2 regions of the [Bacillus] caldolyticus genome follow, and region 1 is predicted to be linked to the other one. Evidence: riboswitches for the same ligand, from Rfam matches in the RefSeq annotation. Region 1 holds a riboswitch; the other holds the start of a gene.
The links. Region 1 has a riboswitch for S-adenosylmethionine ahead of mtnK (S-methyl-5-thioribose kinase). Riboswitches for the same ligand answer to the same signal wherever they lie in the genome.
Positions count from the first base shown of each region.

Region 2: another riboswitch for S-adenosylmethionine. It lies ahead of metK (methionine adenosyltransferase); the one in region 1 lies ahead of mtnK (S-methyl-5-thioribose kinase).

Region 1 covers NZ_CP025074.1:1,033,651-1,041,318, forward strand. Annotated here, with positions in the region: gene CWI35_RS05385 (pyridoxal phosphate-dependent aminotransferase) at 1-12, opposite strand, end outside; gene CWI35_RS05390 (carbon-nitrogen family hydrolase) at 110-922, shown strand; SAM riboswitch class I at 1,017-1,185, shown strand; gene mtnK (S-methyl-5-thioribose kinase) at 1,271-2,458, shown strand; gene mtnA (S-methyl-5-thioribose-1-phosphate isomerase) at 2,528-3,595, shown strand; gene CWI35_RS05405 (sugar ABC transporter substrate-binding protein) at 3,582-4,745, shown strand; gene CWI35_RS05410 (sugar ABC transporter ATP-binding protein) at 4,742-6,292, shown strand; gene CWI35_RS05415 (ABC transporter permease) at 6,234-7,247, shown strand; gene CWI35_RS05420 (methylated-DNA--[protein]-cysteine S-methyltransferase) at 7,397-7,668, opposite strand, start outside.
Region 2 covers NZ_CP025074.1:2,686,788-2,694,455, reverse strand. Annotated here, with positions in the region: gene CWI35_RS14030 (tetraprenyl-beta-curcumene synthase family protein) at 1-522, opposite strand, end outside; gene CWI35_RS14025 (gamma carbonic anhydrase) at 861-1,409, shown strand; gene metK (methionine adenosyltransferase) at 1,432-2,643, opposite strand; SAM riboswitch class I at 2,773-2,887, opposite strand; gene pckA (phosphoenolpyruvate carboxykinase (ATP)) at 3,106-4,692, shown strand; gene CWI35_RS14010 (MFS transporter) at 5,338-6,585, shown strand; gene CWI35_RS14005 (Rpn family recombination-promoting nuclease/putative transposase) at 6,944-7,668, opposite strand, start outside.

The sequences.
Region 1 (7,668 bases):
TTCCATCGTCATCGCCCACACCTTCTTAAAAAATTCTTGAAATTCTAGTGCAACATCATATATCGTAAAAAGCAAAATGTAAAGCAAAATTTTTTCGAGGTGAAAACTCATGACGATCCGCATCGCCTGCCTCCAGCTTGATATTGCGTTTGGCGACCCGAACGAAAACGAACGGTGCGCGGAAAGCGCCATTGAATCGGCCGTCAAGGACGGCGCGAATATCATCGTGCTGCCGGAATTATGGACGACCGGCTACGATTTGACGCGCCTAGATGAGATTGCCGACGAAGGCGCCGAACGGGCGAAAGCGTTCGCCTCCCGCCTAGCGCAAGCACACAACATCCATCTCGTCGCCGGCTCGGTCGCTAAAAAAACAACAACCGGCGTGACGAACACGATGATCGTGGCCGACCGGAGCGGTCAAATCGTCGGCGAATACAGCAAACTCCATCTGTTCCAATTAATGGATGAACATTTGTATTTGCAGCCGGGAAGCAGCTTAGGCTTGTTTTCGCTCGACGGGCTTGCATGCGCCGGGGTCATTTGCTATGACATCCGCTTTCCGGAGTGGATTCGCGCCCATGCTTTGGCTGGGGCGGAAGTGCTGTTTGTCGTCGCCGAATGGCCGCTTCCCCGCCTGCACCATTGGCGGACGCTCTTGATGGCGCGGGCGATTGAAAACCAATGCTACGTCGTCGCCTGCAACCGGGCTGGCCGCGACCCGAACAACGTCTTTGCCGGCCATTCGCTCGTCATCGACCCATGGGGCGAAGTGATCGCCGAGGCGGACGAGAAGCCGGGCATTCTCTCGGCCGACATCGATCCCGCACTCGTTGCGGACGTCCGTACGCGCATCCCGGTGTTTGCCGACCGCCGGCCGCACGACTATGAAACGGCAAAAAATTTTTTCAAAACGTATTGACAATCGATTGATCGACCATGTATCATTCGAATCAAACAACCAAACGATTGACAACATCGTGAAAATTGCAAAAACTGAATACGAGAAATCGGTACTCTTATCAAGAGTTGGCTGAGGGAATTGGCCCAATGAAGCCCAGCAACCGACCGTAATGCTATCGTGAGATAGGGCGCACGCCAAAGGCGGCGCCGGAAGCGAACCGCTTCCGCAGGGCACGGTGCTAAGTCCAACAGAAAGACCGATGTCTTTCTGAAAGATAAGAGGCGCGAAGACGATGCATCTTCGAGCCTCTTTCCGTATGCGAAAGAGGCTTTTTCATTTGCCAAAACCTAAAGGGGGAACGTGAAAATGACGATTGTCCAATCCACTGTTTACGAACCGCTCACCGAACAAAAAGCGACCGCCCTCGCCGTCCGCCTCGGCCTATTCCGAGACGGGGCGCCGCTTGTGTGCCGCGAAATCGGCGACGGAAACTTAAACTTAGTCTTTCATATCGTCGATCAGGAAACGAAGCAAGGCGTCATCATCAAACAGGCGCTCCCGTACGCGAAAGTCGTCGGCGAAAGCTGGCCGCTCACGTTAAAGCGCGCGGTTATTGAAAGCAACGCGTTGCGCACGTTTGCCAGCTATGTACCGCAATACGTGCCGAACGTCTACTATTCTGACGAATCGCTTGCCATTACCGTGATGGAAGACTTGTCCCGTCTGCAAATCGCCCGCAAAGGGTTGATCGAAGGGAAAACATTCCCGCTTTTGTCCCGGCATATCGGCGAATTTATCGCCAAAACAGCGTTTTACACATCCGATTTCGGCATGAACCAGCAAGAGAAAAAGAAATTGGCGCAAAGCTTCGTCAATCCGGAGCTGTGCAAAATCACCGAAGATCTCGTCTTCACCGATCCATTTTTCGACCATGACACGAACAACTTCGAAGACGAGCTGCGGCCGGACGTCGAAACGCTTTGGAATGACGACCGCCTCCGTTTGGAAGCGGCGAAGTTGAAGCGCAAGTTTTTAACCGAAGCCGATGTGCTTCTGCATGGCGATTTGCATACCGGCAGCATTTTCGCAAGCACCGACGAAACGAAAGTAATCGACCCGGAATTCGCCTTTTACGGCCCGATCGGCTTTGACCTTGGGCAGTTTTTCGCCAACTTGCTGTTAAATGCGTTGTCCCGCCCTGACGTTGAGCGCCAACCGCTCTTTGATCACATCGACCGGACCTGGGACGTCTTTGCGTCCATATTCTCGGAGCTTTGGCGCACCAAAAGCATCGAGACGTACGCCGCAACACCGGGCTTGCTTGACGAAGTGCTCCGGCATGCGTTCATCGATGCTGTCGGCTTTGCCGGCTGCGAAGTCATCCGCCGGACGATCGGCCTCGCCCATGTGGCCGACCTTGACGGCATCGAGCAGAAAGAAGCCCGCCTTGCCGCCAAACGACACGCGCTCCGCCTCGGCCGCCGCCTAATTGTCGAGCGCAACGAGCTGACCGGAACGGACGGCTTCCGCCGAGTGTTTGCAGAAACCGAATAGTAACACGGCGACGACCGGCCCAGTGCCGGCCCGGATCAACGGAAAATGTGAAAAGAAAGGAAGACGACGATGGACACCTTTGCCATCCCGCGCTCTGTCGAGTGGCGCGAGACGCATATCACGATTTTAAACCAACAAAAATTGCCATTAGCAACAGAATATATCGACCTGCATACGCTTGAAGACGTGTACGATGCGATCGCCTCGCTGAAAGTGCGCGGAGCGCCGGCGATCGGCATCACCGCCGCTTATGGTCTGGCGCTCGCCGCCTCGCATTATAAAGCGGAAACGGTCCACGAGTTCCATAGCCGCCTAAAGCAAGACCGCGATTATTTGGCAAGCGCCCGCCCGACGGCCGTCAATTTGGTTTGGGCGCTTGACCGGCTCACTGCCGCCGCCAAAGACGCCGCCTCGGTCAACGAAGCGAAAACGGCGCTTATTCACGAGGCGATCCGCATCCAAATCGAGGACGAAGATGTCTGCCGCCGCATCGGCGAACATGCGTTATCGCTTTTTCGCCCAGGCGACCGGGTGATGACGATTTGCAACGCCGGCTCGATCGCCACCGCCCGCTACGGCACGGCGCTCGCCCCGTTTTATTTGGCGAAAGAGAAAGGGATCGAGTTATCCGTGTACGCCCTTGAGACGCGCCCCGTTTTGCAAGGAGCGCGTCTGACCGCCTGGGAGCTGATGCAAGCAGGCGTCGACGTCACGCTTATTACGGACAACATGGCGGCGCAAACGATCAAAGCGAAAGGGATTCGCGCCATTATCGTCGGCGCCGACCGGATCGCACAAAACGGCGATACAGCGAACAAAATCGGCACGTTCGGCCTCGCCTTGCTCGCCAAATCGTTTGGCATTCCGTTTTACGTCGCCGCACCGTTGTCCACCATCGATTTGGCGACAAAGACAGGGGCAGACATCCCGATTGAAGAGCGCCATCCGGATGAAGTGACCCATCTGGCCGGCGTGCGCGTCGCCCCGGAAGGCGTCAACGTGTATAACCCGGCGTTTGACGTGACGCCAAACGAACTGATTACCGCGATCATTACCGAAAAAGGCATCGTCCGCGGCAGCTACAGCGCGGCACTGCCAGCGTTATTTGCAAAGGAGGAGCAGCATGAAACGATTTAAGGCCTTATCGTTCCTTTCTCTTCTTTTCTTTGCCGTGTTCTCCGTCTTGGCCGGCTGCACGAACGAGCAAGACGCCGTGAGCTCTAAGCCGGCCAACGAAACGAAGCAAACGGCCATCCAAGGCGACACCGTCTCATCCAACAGCCAAACCGCATCGAGCAGCGAACAGGCGGCCATCCCGGAGAAGCTGAAAAAACCGGTGAAGATCGCCGCCATTATGCAAATGTCCATCGGCACGTTCTCGTCGCAATACATCGCCGGCGTTAAAGAACAAGTGCAAAAGTTCGGCGGCGAAGTGCAAATTTACAACGCCGACAACGACTTGACGAAAATGGCCTCATACGTAGAAACGGCCATCACGCAAAACGTTGATGCCATTCTGCTTGATCACGGCCGCGCTGATGCGCTCGAAGGCCCGGTGAAAAAAGCGGTTGAAAAAGGCATCCCGGTCGTCGCCTTTGACAACGATTTGAACGTTCCCGGCGTCACCGTCATCGACCAAGACGACTACAGCCTCGCCTGGAAAACGTTAAAAACACTCGCCGAAGATTTAAATGGAGAGGGCAACATCGTCACGATTTGGGTCGGCGGTTTTACTCCAATGGAGCGGCGCCACGTCATTTATGAGGCGTTCAAAAAACGCTATCCGAACATAAAAGAAGTCGCCAAGTTCGGTACGGCGAGCGCCAACACGGCTTTGGACACGCAAACGCAAATGGAGGCCATTTTGAAAAAATATCCGAACAAAGGCGACATTGACGCCGTCTTCGCAACTTGGGACGAGTTCGCCAAAGGAGCGACGCGCGCCATCGAGCAAGCCGGGCGTACGGAAATCAAAGTATACGGCATCGATTTGAGTGACGAAGACTTGCAAATGATCCAAAAACCGAACAGTCCGTGGGTGGCGACAACAGCGACGGATCCGGCGGAAGTCGGCCGCGTTCAGGTGCGGTTCGCCTATCAAAAAATCGCCGGCGAGAAAACGCCGAACATTTACTCGCTCGAGCCGCATTTAGTAAAACGGACCGACTTGCCCGATAAGCAAGTATCGATGAACGAGCTTTCGCAATACATCCTGGGCTGGGGGCAATCGAACGTCGCCATCTCGCCATGGATGAAAACGTTGGAAGCTCAGGTGAACAAAAAATGAACAGGCTGTCAATGCGAGGCATTGAAAAATCGTTTGGCGCGGTGCGCGTGCTTGACGGCGTGGACTTTTCCGTCCGTCCAGGCGAAGTCCACGCCCTTTTGGGCATGAACGGCGCCGGCAAAAGCACGCTCATGAACATTTTGGCCGGCGCCATTCCTCCCGACGCCGGCACGATCACGATCGATGGCGTCAACTGCACCTTTTCGTCGCCGCTTGACGCGAAACGAGCCGGCATCGGCTTCGTCGTCCAAGAGGTCGACACGGCGCTTTTCCCAGGATTGCCCGTTTACGAAAACTTGGCGGCCGATGAGCTCGCTGATGTGAAGAAACAGCCGATCCGCTCGCTGCGCCGGGAAAAAGAACGGGCCGCTGCTCTGCTTCGCCGCGTCGGCCTTGCCATTTCGCCGGCAAAGCTCGTGCGCGACTGCTCGCTCCATGAAAAACAGCTGATCGTGCTCGCCAAAGTGTTGTCATCGAATGCGCGCTACATCATTTTGGACGAACCGACCGCCGCCTTGAGCGAAGCCGAAACGAAGCGGCTGTTTGCCATCATCACGGAACTGAAACAGCAAGGCGTCGGCTTTATTTACATCTCTCATAAACTGAAAGAAGTGCAGGAAATCGCCGACCGGCTGACGATTTTGCGCGACGGCCGCGTCGTCTACCATGGTTCCGCCCGCGGTTTGCCGCTTGAAGACATCGTCCTTCATATGACCGGAACAAGGCGAGCCGCCGCCATGAAACAAACGCGCGCGCATGGAAGCGACATCGCGTTTGCCGCCCGCGGAATTTTGATCGACAAAACCGGGACAACAGTCGACCTATACGCCCACCGCGGCGAAATCGTCGGCATCGCCGGCTTGGTCGGCGCCGGCAAGACGGAGCTTGCCGAAAGCCTCATCGCCCACCGGAACACATCCGGCGAGTGGGAAATTGATGGCAGACGCTATGTGTTCTCATCGCCTTATGAAGCCATCGACGCCGGCCTTTGTCTCATTCCGGAAGAACGGCGCAAACAAGGGCTGTTCTTGCCCGAGTCAGTGAAAACCAACATCACCGTCCGCCTCCTTTCCCGGCTGTCGCGCTGGCAATGGATCAGCCGGAGGAAGGAAACGGACGCCGCCGACGAACTTGTCCGCTCGCTCGGCATCCATCCGCCGTCGCCTTCGACCGCTGTCCGCCACTTAAGCGGCGGCAACCAGCAGAAAGTCGTCATCGGCAAATGGCTGAACACAAACGCGCGTGTTTTTCTATTCGACGAGCCTACGAAAGGAATCGATGTCCACGCCAAACAAGAGGTGTTTTCCATCATCCGTGCTCTCGCCGATGAAGGAAAAACAGTACTATATTTTTCGAGTGAATTTCACGAGCTTCTTGAGGTGTGCGACACCATCTACATCATGGCTGACGGCCGGCTGCTCACCCGCCTGCCGGCCGCAGAACTAACCTATGAACAGCTTGTGTACTATTGCAGCGGAGGTGAGATCGATGAGCCAGCCAGCCGTTTCCACAGCGCCGTCGAAAAAAGCGGCGCCGTTCATTCTTGAATTTTTGTATAAACATGGCACACTGCTTGCCATTTTGGCTGTAATCGCCTATTTTGGCCTGACACAAGACCGGTTTTTCACCTATGAAAACTTCAGCGACATTTTGCGTTCCATTTCCATCGTCACCTTGGTGGCCATTGGCATTACATTTTCGCTCATCGTCGACGGCTTCGATTTGTCGGTCGGTTCGACAGTGAGCTTGGCGACGATTGCCAGTGCAGCGGCGCTTGTCTTGCATCGCCAAGAAATTTTCGTCACCTTGCTCGTGCCGCTGTTGCTCGGCGTCGCCGTCGGGCTGCTTAATTCGTTATTGATCGTCAAATTCAAACTGCCCGATTTGCTCGCCACGTTGGCGACGATGTACGCGATCAACGGCGTGCAGCTTACGTATACAAAAGGATTTTCGATTTATAACGACATGCCGCTGCCTGATGGCGGCACGGCGCCGGGCAAATTTATTCCTTCCTTTTTATTTATCGGCCAAGGGGAGCTGTTTGGCGTGCCGTTTTCGGTCTTGCTCATGCTCGTTGTCGTCATGGCCGCCCACTTGTTTTTAACATACACCAAACCTGGCCGTCTCTTTTATTTAACGGGTGAAAACCGGGAAGCGGCACGGCTCTCTGGCATCCCAGTCAACCGTTACCGGACGTATGCGTACGTCATCAGCGGCTTTTTCGCCGCCTTGGGGGGCATCGTGCTCGCCTCGCGCATCGGCACCGGGCAAGTGTCGGCCGGCGCCTCGCTTTTAATGGACAGCGTCGCCGCCGCCTACATCGGCTTTTCCGTCTTTGGCGCCGGCAAGCCGAACGTCATCGGCACATTGTTCGGCTCGATTTTAATGGGCGTGTTGCTGAACGGCTTGACGATGGCAAACGTTCCGTATTACGCCCAAGACATTATAAAAGGCGCCATTTTAGTCGGCGCCCTCGCCTTGTCGCATTGGCAAAAAAAATAACGCCCGATCTCTGCCCCCGTGGATGGCAATCCTCGGGGGCAGACGCGTTTTTCTAGGCAAGCCGTCAGCCTCTTTTTCCGCCTGCTTCATTGCAGCATCCGCATACAACGCCTTCCAAACCCTTTGCCTGTTCCACGAACGCAAGAGCGTCATCTACGTAAGCGGCGCTCAAGCTCCAACAGCTTCGCCTTCACATCGGTGCGGCTTCCAGCATAGCCAATGAGAGCGCCGTTTTTGCCGACAACGCGGTGGCACGGAACGAGAATCGACAGTTCATTCGCCCGGTTTGCCTGACCGACGGCGCGCACCGCTTTCGGGCGGCCGATTTGCGCGGCGATGTCAGCGTATGTCGCCGTCTCGCCGTACGGAATGCGGCAAAGCGCCGCCCACACCTCTTCTTGGAAGGCAGTTCCCTTCCACT
Region 2 (7,668 bases), 1.7 Mb from region 1:
ATATCCGGCCAATTCATGCAAAAATGGGGCGATCGTCTCATAATGGCGCACCGTCTCGAGCACCTCTTGGCACGTGCGGACAAGCGCCGGCAAATAGCCGCCGTCTTCCTGTTCGCGGCGATGGCGGTAATAGTTCGACGGCTCTGCTCCGATCGTCAAAGCGTCCGGCATCGAATCGTGCAAGGCGCGAAAGTCGAGCGGATCGAGCGAGGTGCTGCGGTCGCACAAATTATCCAAATAATCGCTGATCGTCTGGTAAGCAACGATAAAGCGGATGCAATCCTCCATGTTTTCTCCGGCCAAGAGCGCCAAAATGGAGCCGCCTTCGCAATGGAACGTTTTCGAAGCGATGCTCGCGAGCGCCTGGCGCCGCAATTCCGGGTCGGGAATGCGCTCGGCTTGGCGCCGCCAATAGGCAAGCTCGCGGTGGACAAGCGGAAGCACGTCACGATACACCATTTTCATCAAGGCGATGGGGTTTTTCGGAATGTTCAATCGGCTCACCTCAGGTGCAAACACCATGGTCTCGTCTCCTAGCATTTCCATCTTATCGGCAACCAAAATCGTTTCGCGTCTGAACAGCTTGCGATCTCGTCTTCCAGTATTGCCATCAATGCGGCCGGGGCAAACCATAAAAGGGTTGGCGACGGAGTGAAAAAGCCGCTCAACAACGGTTCTTCTCACGTTGAGAAGCTTTGTGAAATCGGATCTTCTTCCCCGATCCCAACCACTCATCGGGCGAAACGAAACGTTTTTCACCAATCCCGATTAGGCGCGCTCGCTTTCGTTGGCGATTTGGACGCAGCGTTGTACAATACATGGTGAACGATCGATTTTGCAACAGAAAGGAACGAACGCCCATGATTTACCCATACAAAGGCAAAACGCCGCAAATTGCCGCCTCCGCCTTTATCGCCGACTATGTGACGATCACCGGCGATGTCGTGATCGGCGAAGAGACAAGCATTTGGTTCAATACCGTCATTCGCGGCGATGTGGCGCCAACGGTGATTGGCAACCGGGTCAATATTCAAGATAACTCAATTTTGCATCAAAGTCCAAACAATCCGCTTATCATTGAGGACGGGGTGACGGTCGGCCATCAAGTCATTTTGCACAGCGCCATCGTTCGCAAAAACGCGCTCATCGGCATGGGCTCAATCATTTTGGACCGCGCGGAAATCGGGGAAGGCGCGTTTATCGGCGCCGGCAGTTTAGTGCCGCCGGGCAAAAAAATTCCGCCCAACACGCTCGCCCTCGGCCGGCCGGCGAAAGTCGTCCGCGAACTGACGGAAGACGATATCCGCGAAATGGAGCGCATCCGCCGCGAATATGTCGAGAAAGGGCAGTATTACAAAGCGCTGCAGCAACAGCGGACATCGTGCGCCGACAAAAAAGAGCTGCCGTGATCAGGCAGCTCTTTTTCTTTCATCACTTGTCCGCCAACGCCAGCGCTTGTTCTTTCAACAAGGCGGCTTTGTCGGTGCGCTCCCACGGCAGGTCGATGTCCGTACGCCCAAAATGGCCGTAAGCAGCCGTCTGTTTGTAAATCGGGCGGCGAAGGTCGAGCATTTTGATGATGCCCGCCGGGCGGAGATCGAAGTTGTTGCGCACGACTTCAATCAAAATGTCTTCCGACACTTTGCCGGTGCCGAACGTATCGATCGAAATCGAAACTGGGCGGGCGACGCCGATCGCGTAGGCAAGCTGCACTTCGCATTTGTCGGCCAGTCCTGCCGCGACGATGTTTTTCGCGACATAGCGGGCCGCATACGCCGCCGAGCGGTCGACTTTCGTCGGATCTTTGCCCGAGAACGCGCCACCGCCGTGGCGGGCGTAGCCGCCGTACGTATCGACGATGATTTTGCGCCCCGTCAACCCAGCATCCCCTTGCGGACCGCCGATGACAAACCGTCCTGTCGGGTTGATGAAATATTTCGTGTTCTCATCAAGCAGCTCCGCGGGCACGACCGGCTTGATGACCTGCTCTTTAATGTCGCGCTGGATTTGCTCTTGCGTAATTTCCGGATGGTGCTGCGCGGAAACGACGATCGTATCGACGCGCACCGGTTTGCCGTTTTCATCGTATTCGATCGTCACTTGCGTTTTCCCGTCCGGCCGCAAGTACGGCAAGACGTCCGTTTTGCGCACTTCCGCCAATCGGCGCGCCAAGCGGTGCGCAAGCGAAATCGGCAGCGGCATCAATTCTTCCGTCTCATTGCAGGCGAACCCAAACATCAATCCTTGGTCGCCGGCGCCGATCGCTTCAATTTCCTCGTCAGTCATCTGACCTTCGCGCGCCTCGAGCGCCCGGTCCACCCCCATCGCAATGTCCGGCGATTGTTCGTCAATCGACGTCAGCACCGCGCACGTATCAGCGTCAAATCCGTATTTGGCGCGCGTGTAGCCGATCTCCCGGATCGTATCGCGGACGATGCGCGGAATGTCCACGTATGTTGATGTCGTGATTTCCCCGCTCACGAGCACCAGCCCGGTCGTGACGCTCGTTTCGCAGGCGACGCGGGCGTTCGGATCTTTTTCCAAAATGGCATCCAAAATGGCGTCAGAAATTTGGTCGCAAATTTTATCCGGATGTCCTTCCGTCACAGACTCTGAAGTAAACAAGCGGCGTTTGGCTGACATTCGGTTTGTTTCCTCCTCTTGGCATAATGTGGCGACACGGAACTCATTTCCCTTTTTCCCTTCGCAATATAAAAAACCTTTCCTGTAACGGCTGAGGAAAGGTCATGGCAATCGTATTGCTTCCTTTCACTCTTATCGTTCAAGGACTGCGCCTTGCCACAGGTTAGCACCATTTCACACATGTACAGTTGTGACGGTTGCTGGGCTTCATCGGGCCTGTCCCTCCACCGGCTCGGGATAAGAGTATCCGTTCAATGACTTATCTTATCGCAACGGAATCGGCAAAGTCAACTATCAAAATTCATTTTTTATCATTTCCAGCCGCGAAAATTCTTTCCTCAAGGAAACCAACACATTGGGCAAAATAAAGTTTGAAAAACCCACACAATTAGTATGGACTATTAATAAAAATGTGTTATACTATTTTCAAGAGTGATTACAAAAAGAAGGCAGGTTTTGAATATGGGGATCGCAAACATGACGAATAAGCTTGATTTATTGCTGCAAAAACCGTACGTGCATCATCAACTGTCCGTCGCCGAGCTCGTTGAGAAAGTCCTGCAACGGAACGAAGGACGGCTGACGCACACCGGAGCCGTCGCGGTGACAACCGGCAAGTACACAGGGCGGTCGCCGAAAGACAAATACATCGTCGAAGAACCGTCAACGAAGCAAACGATCGACTGGGGCGCGGTCAACCAGCCGATGTCTCCGGAGACGTTTGATAAACTGTACGACAAAGTGCTCGACTATTTAATGAAGAAAGATGAACTGTTCGTGTTTAAAGGCTTTGCCGGCGCCGATCCGAAATCCCGGCTGCCGATTCAAGTCGTCAACGAATTCGCCTGGCACAACTTGTTCGTCCATCAGCTGTTCATCCGGCCGAACGCCGAAGAGCTCGCCGCGCATGAGCCGCAATTCACCGTCATTTGCGCGCCGAACTTTAAAGCCGATCCCGCCGTTGACGGCACGCGCTCGGAAGCGTTCATCATCATCTCGTTTGAACGGCGCACCGTGTTGATCGGCGGCACCGAGTATGCCGGCGAAATGAAAAAATCGATTTTCTCGGTGATGAACTATTTGCTGCCGGAACAAGGCATCCTGCCGATGCACTGCTCGGCCAACGTCGGCCAGGAAGGCGACGTCGCCCTCTTTTTCGGCTTGTCGGGAACGGGAAAAACGACGCTCTCGACCGACCCGAACCGCCGCTTGATCGGCGATGATGAGCACGGCTGGTCAAACCGCGGCATTTTCAACATCGAAGGCGGCTGCTATGCGAAATGCATCAACCTATCGCGCGAGAAAGAGCCGCAAATTTTTGACGCCATCGGCTTCGGCGCGGTGCTCGAAAACGTCGTCCTCGACGACGCGACGCGGGTGCCGAATTACGACGACGGCACGCTGACGGAAAACACGCGCGCCGCCTACCCGCTTCAAGCGATCAAAAACATCGTCGACCCAAGCGTCGCCGGCCATCCGTCCACGATCGTGTTTTTGACGGCTGATGCGTTCGGCGTCCTGCCGCCAATCAGCAAGCTGACGCGCGAACAGGCGATGTACCATTTCTTAAGCGGCTACACAAGCAAACTCGCCGGCACCGAACGCGGCGTCACCGAACCGGAAGCAACGTTCTCAACGTGCTTTGGCGCACCGTTTTTGCCGCGCCCGGCCGTCGAATACGCGGAAATGCTCGGGCAAAAAATCGCCGAACACAACGTCCGCGTCTTTTTGGTCAACACCGGCTGGACAGGGGGACCGTACGGCGTCGGCAGCCGCATGAAGCTCGCCTACACCCGGGCGATGGTGCAAGCCGCTGTCGAAGGGGAGCTCGACAACGTCGAAACGGTGCAAGACCCGATTTTCGGCCTCGCCATCCCAACCCACGTCCCCGGCGTGCCGGATGACGTCCTGCAGCCGCAAAACACATGGGCTGACAAACAAGCATACGAACAAAAAGCAAAAGAGCTGGCGCAAAAGTTCCGCGCCAACTTCCGAAAGTTCGCCCATATCGACCCGACGATCGAAAAACTCGGCGGACCGCTCGTGTAACAAGAACCCGGCCGGACAGGGAACATCCTGTTCGGCCGGTTTTTCTGTTCTTTCCTCTGCTTTCGTCTCCGACACTGAATCGTTAGACATTTCTGTACGTCGGTCCGTTTCATTCGCCTCAAACAACCAGACTCGAGCAAACGCAATGAGCTTCTGTGTTTTCATTTGCCGCAATGGCCATGAGTTCTGCAAGGAATACGTAATGTCATCAAAAGATGGATGATTAATGAACTTGCGCATTATTTCTAAAGTTTTTACTCCCTGTTTCCCCAAGAATTGTGTTCTTACTTCTATTTCTCCAACTGTTTTCCGCAAATCATTCATATACTTATCACAATTTTTAGTATCATTAAACAAGTGATCAAGATGCATAATTCCTATAGAAACTCCAGCAGCATGATATGCTCTGTCTAAAGGCCTTTTGATTTTCAAGATACTCTAAACAGAATAAGGGGGAGGCTTCCATTGCTTCAGTATATCCATTTACCTTTAGCAGATTGTTGAAAATCAACCCGTTTTCCTTCGCTCCATCGTTTTGGGGCGTGGCAAAAAGCCAGTTTCATCAAAGACTGAAGATCTGATTTTTGGTTCATTTTGACTATTCCATCACCAGTCGTTTCGATGATCAAAGAGAGGATTGAGGTCATGAAAAATAAAACATTTCATTTCCTTTGGATCGGACAATCTTTCGCGAATTTCGGAGATGTGTTCTACATTGTTTCCGTTGTCTCTTACCTATATCATTTGACATCGAAAGCCATGGCTGCCGCATTAGTCCCTTTTTTCGTTACATTGTCGTTATTTATTAGCGGAATCGTCGCACCGATATTTTTCGAAAAATATAAACTAAAAACGTTATTGTCCTACGGACAAATGTGTAAAACATTTCTGCTGCTTTTTCTCTCGCTGTTTTTGCACTGGGGTGCGGAACATTACACTGCGATCGTTTATGTTTTTGTATCATTGATCGCTTTTTTAGATGGGATCAATAATCCGATTAAAAACTCCCTCGTTCCTTTTATCGTTTCCAAGGAGGAAATCTTGAAAGCCAACAGTTTTGTAAACACGTTAGACCAATTCATCAAACTTAGCGCATGGCCGATTGGGAGTTTGATTGTCAGTGTAGGGTCGCCGTTCCTTTTAATCAATATCACCTTATTGTTCTATGTCGTCTCAAGCATTCTCATGTTTCTGTTGCATATACAAGAACATACAAAGAAGAAGACGGCTCAAGGCAAAGGCCTAAAGAACTTTCTCCTTTCGATCAGTCTAGGATGGGAATACACTTGGAGAAATGTGCACGCTAAATCGATTAGCTTCATGTCATTTTTTGAAGGAATCGGAAATGGGGTCTGGATTTCGGCCATCCTTTATATGTATGTGAAAGAACAATTACATGTAGGAGAGGAATGGTGGGGATATATTAACTCTGTTTTCTTTGGCGGCATGGTGATAGGGGGATTGTTAAGCGTTAAGTTTAGTCAATCGGTTGAAAAAAATCAGCAATTTTTTGTATTGTTTGGCCCGTTTTGTATCGCTATTGTCACACTGTTATTTGGCACAACGACGCACGGTGCGCTGGCGCTTATGTATTCCACCCTGTATGGGATCATCGAACAATGGAAGGTGATTTGCCTTCAGACGATTCTGCAAAAAAATGCCCGGATGGACGCTCTGCCTCATGTTTTTTCCGTGCAGGGAGTCATTAGTTCCGTAACGTTCGGGATTTCCGCCTTATTGATGAGCTTTATAGCCGATGTTTACGGGATTCGCTTTTCGTTTTATTTGTCTGTTTGCTGCTTTTTGATCAGCGGCTGGATCAGTTATCGTCAGCGAAAAATCTGGAGTTATAAGGAGAACCAAAAAGGAGAAATCACTGGAACTATTTTGTGAGCTCCCTCTGTAAATGATCACTTTATTTCAGAACAAAGCAAAGGAATCAGTCTTGCTTAATCATATGGCAGAGTGCAAACATTGAAGATAGCGGGAAACAGATTACAAGTGTTCGAGTCTTGCTTAATCATATGGCAGAGTGCAAACCGAAGGATTGTTTGCGCTCCTGCCTTTTCAAAATTAGAATAAAAACGCCAATCGGGACGATGAACGTCACCGACAAATTCTGTCAATAGACTTTACCCTCGATGGCCGTAAGGTTCGAACGCATAAAATGATTGTCGTCGATCCCCCGGGGTTTTTGCACGATTGGGGGTCGACGACAATGTGAGGCTCGACGGCGAAGAGTCTGCTCTGCTTACCCCTTCACCCGTTCGATCTTCTCAACCGGCAGCCCGGTCAGTTCGTGGATCGTGTCGACATCGTACCCTTTCGCCAGCATTCTCTTCACCACGTCGAGCTTCCCTTCCTCGATTCCTTGTTGGCGCCCTTGCTTCATCCCTTGTTTGACTCCTTGTTGAATTCCCTTTTCCATTCCCCGCTGTTCGTACGAGACGATGAGCTCCATCACTTGCTTCGCTTCCTTCGTTTCCATTTGGCTCACCTCGTTTCGCAGTTTGGCTTCCTCCTCTTCGGACAACCGCAAATACGTTTCAAAAAAACCGAACAACAGCCGCTGTTTCGCCTCATCGAGCTCAAGGCGGACGAGCATGCGCAAAAATTCTTTTTTCACTTCGACCTTTTCTTCTTCATTATACCCCATTTTGCTTAACAAGGCAGCGGCGACGGGATTGTCATGGCGGATGTACGCGCGCCACGGCAGTTTGCGCAGCTCCACCGTCAAGTAACGAAAATCGAGAACCGTCAAAAACGGAAACTGGACGACCAATGAGGAAGGTTCATCGTGGTGTTCATCATAGCTGAAGATGGCGATCGGAACAATACGGCGGCGGTATTTTTGAAACAAGCGGCTGAAGTAGAGGAACATTCGCTCGGGGAAGGTCCGCTGTGCGTAGCTTTGGTGTTCGACATGGACGATGATGAGCCCTTCCTCCCCCTTCATCTTCGTTTCGACCAACAAGT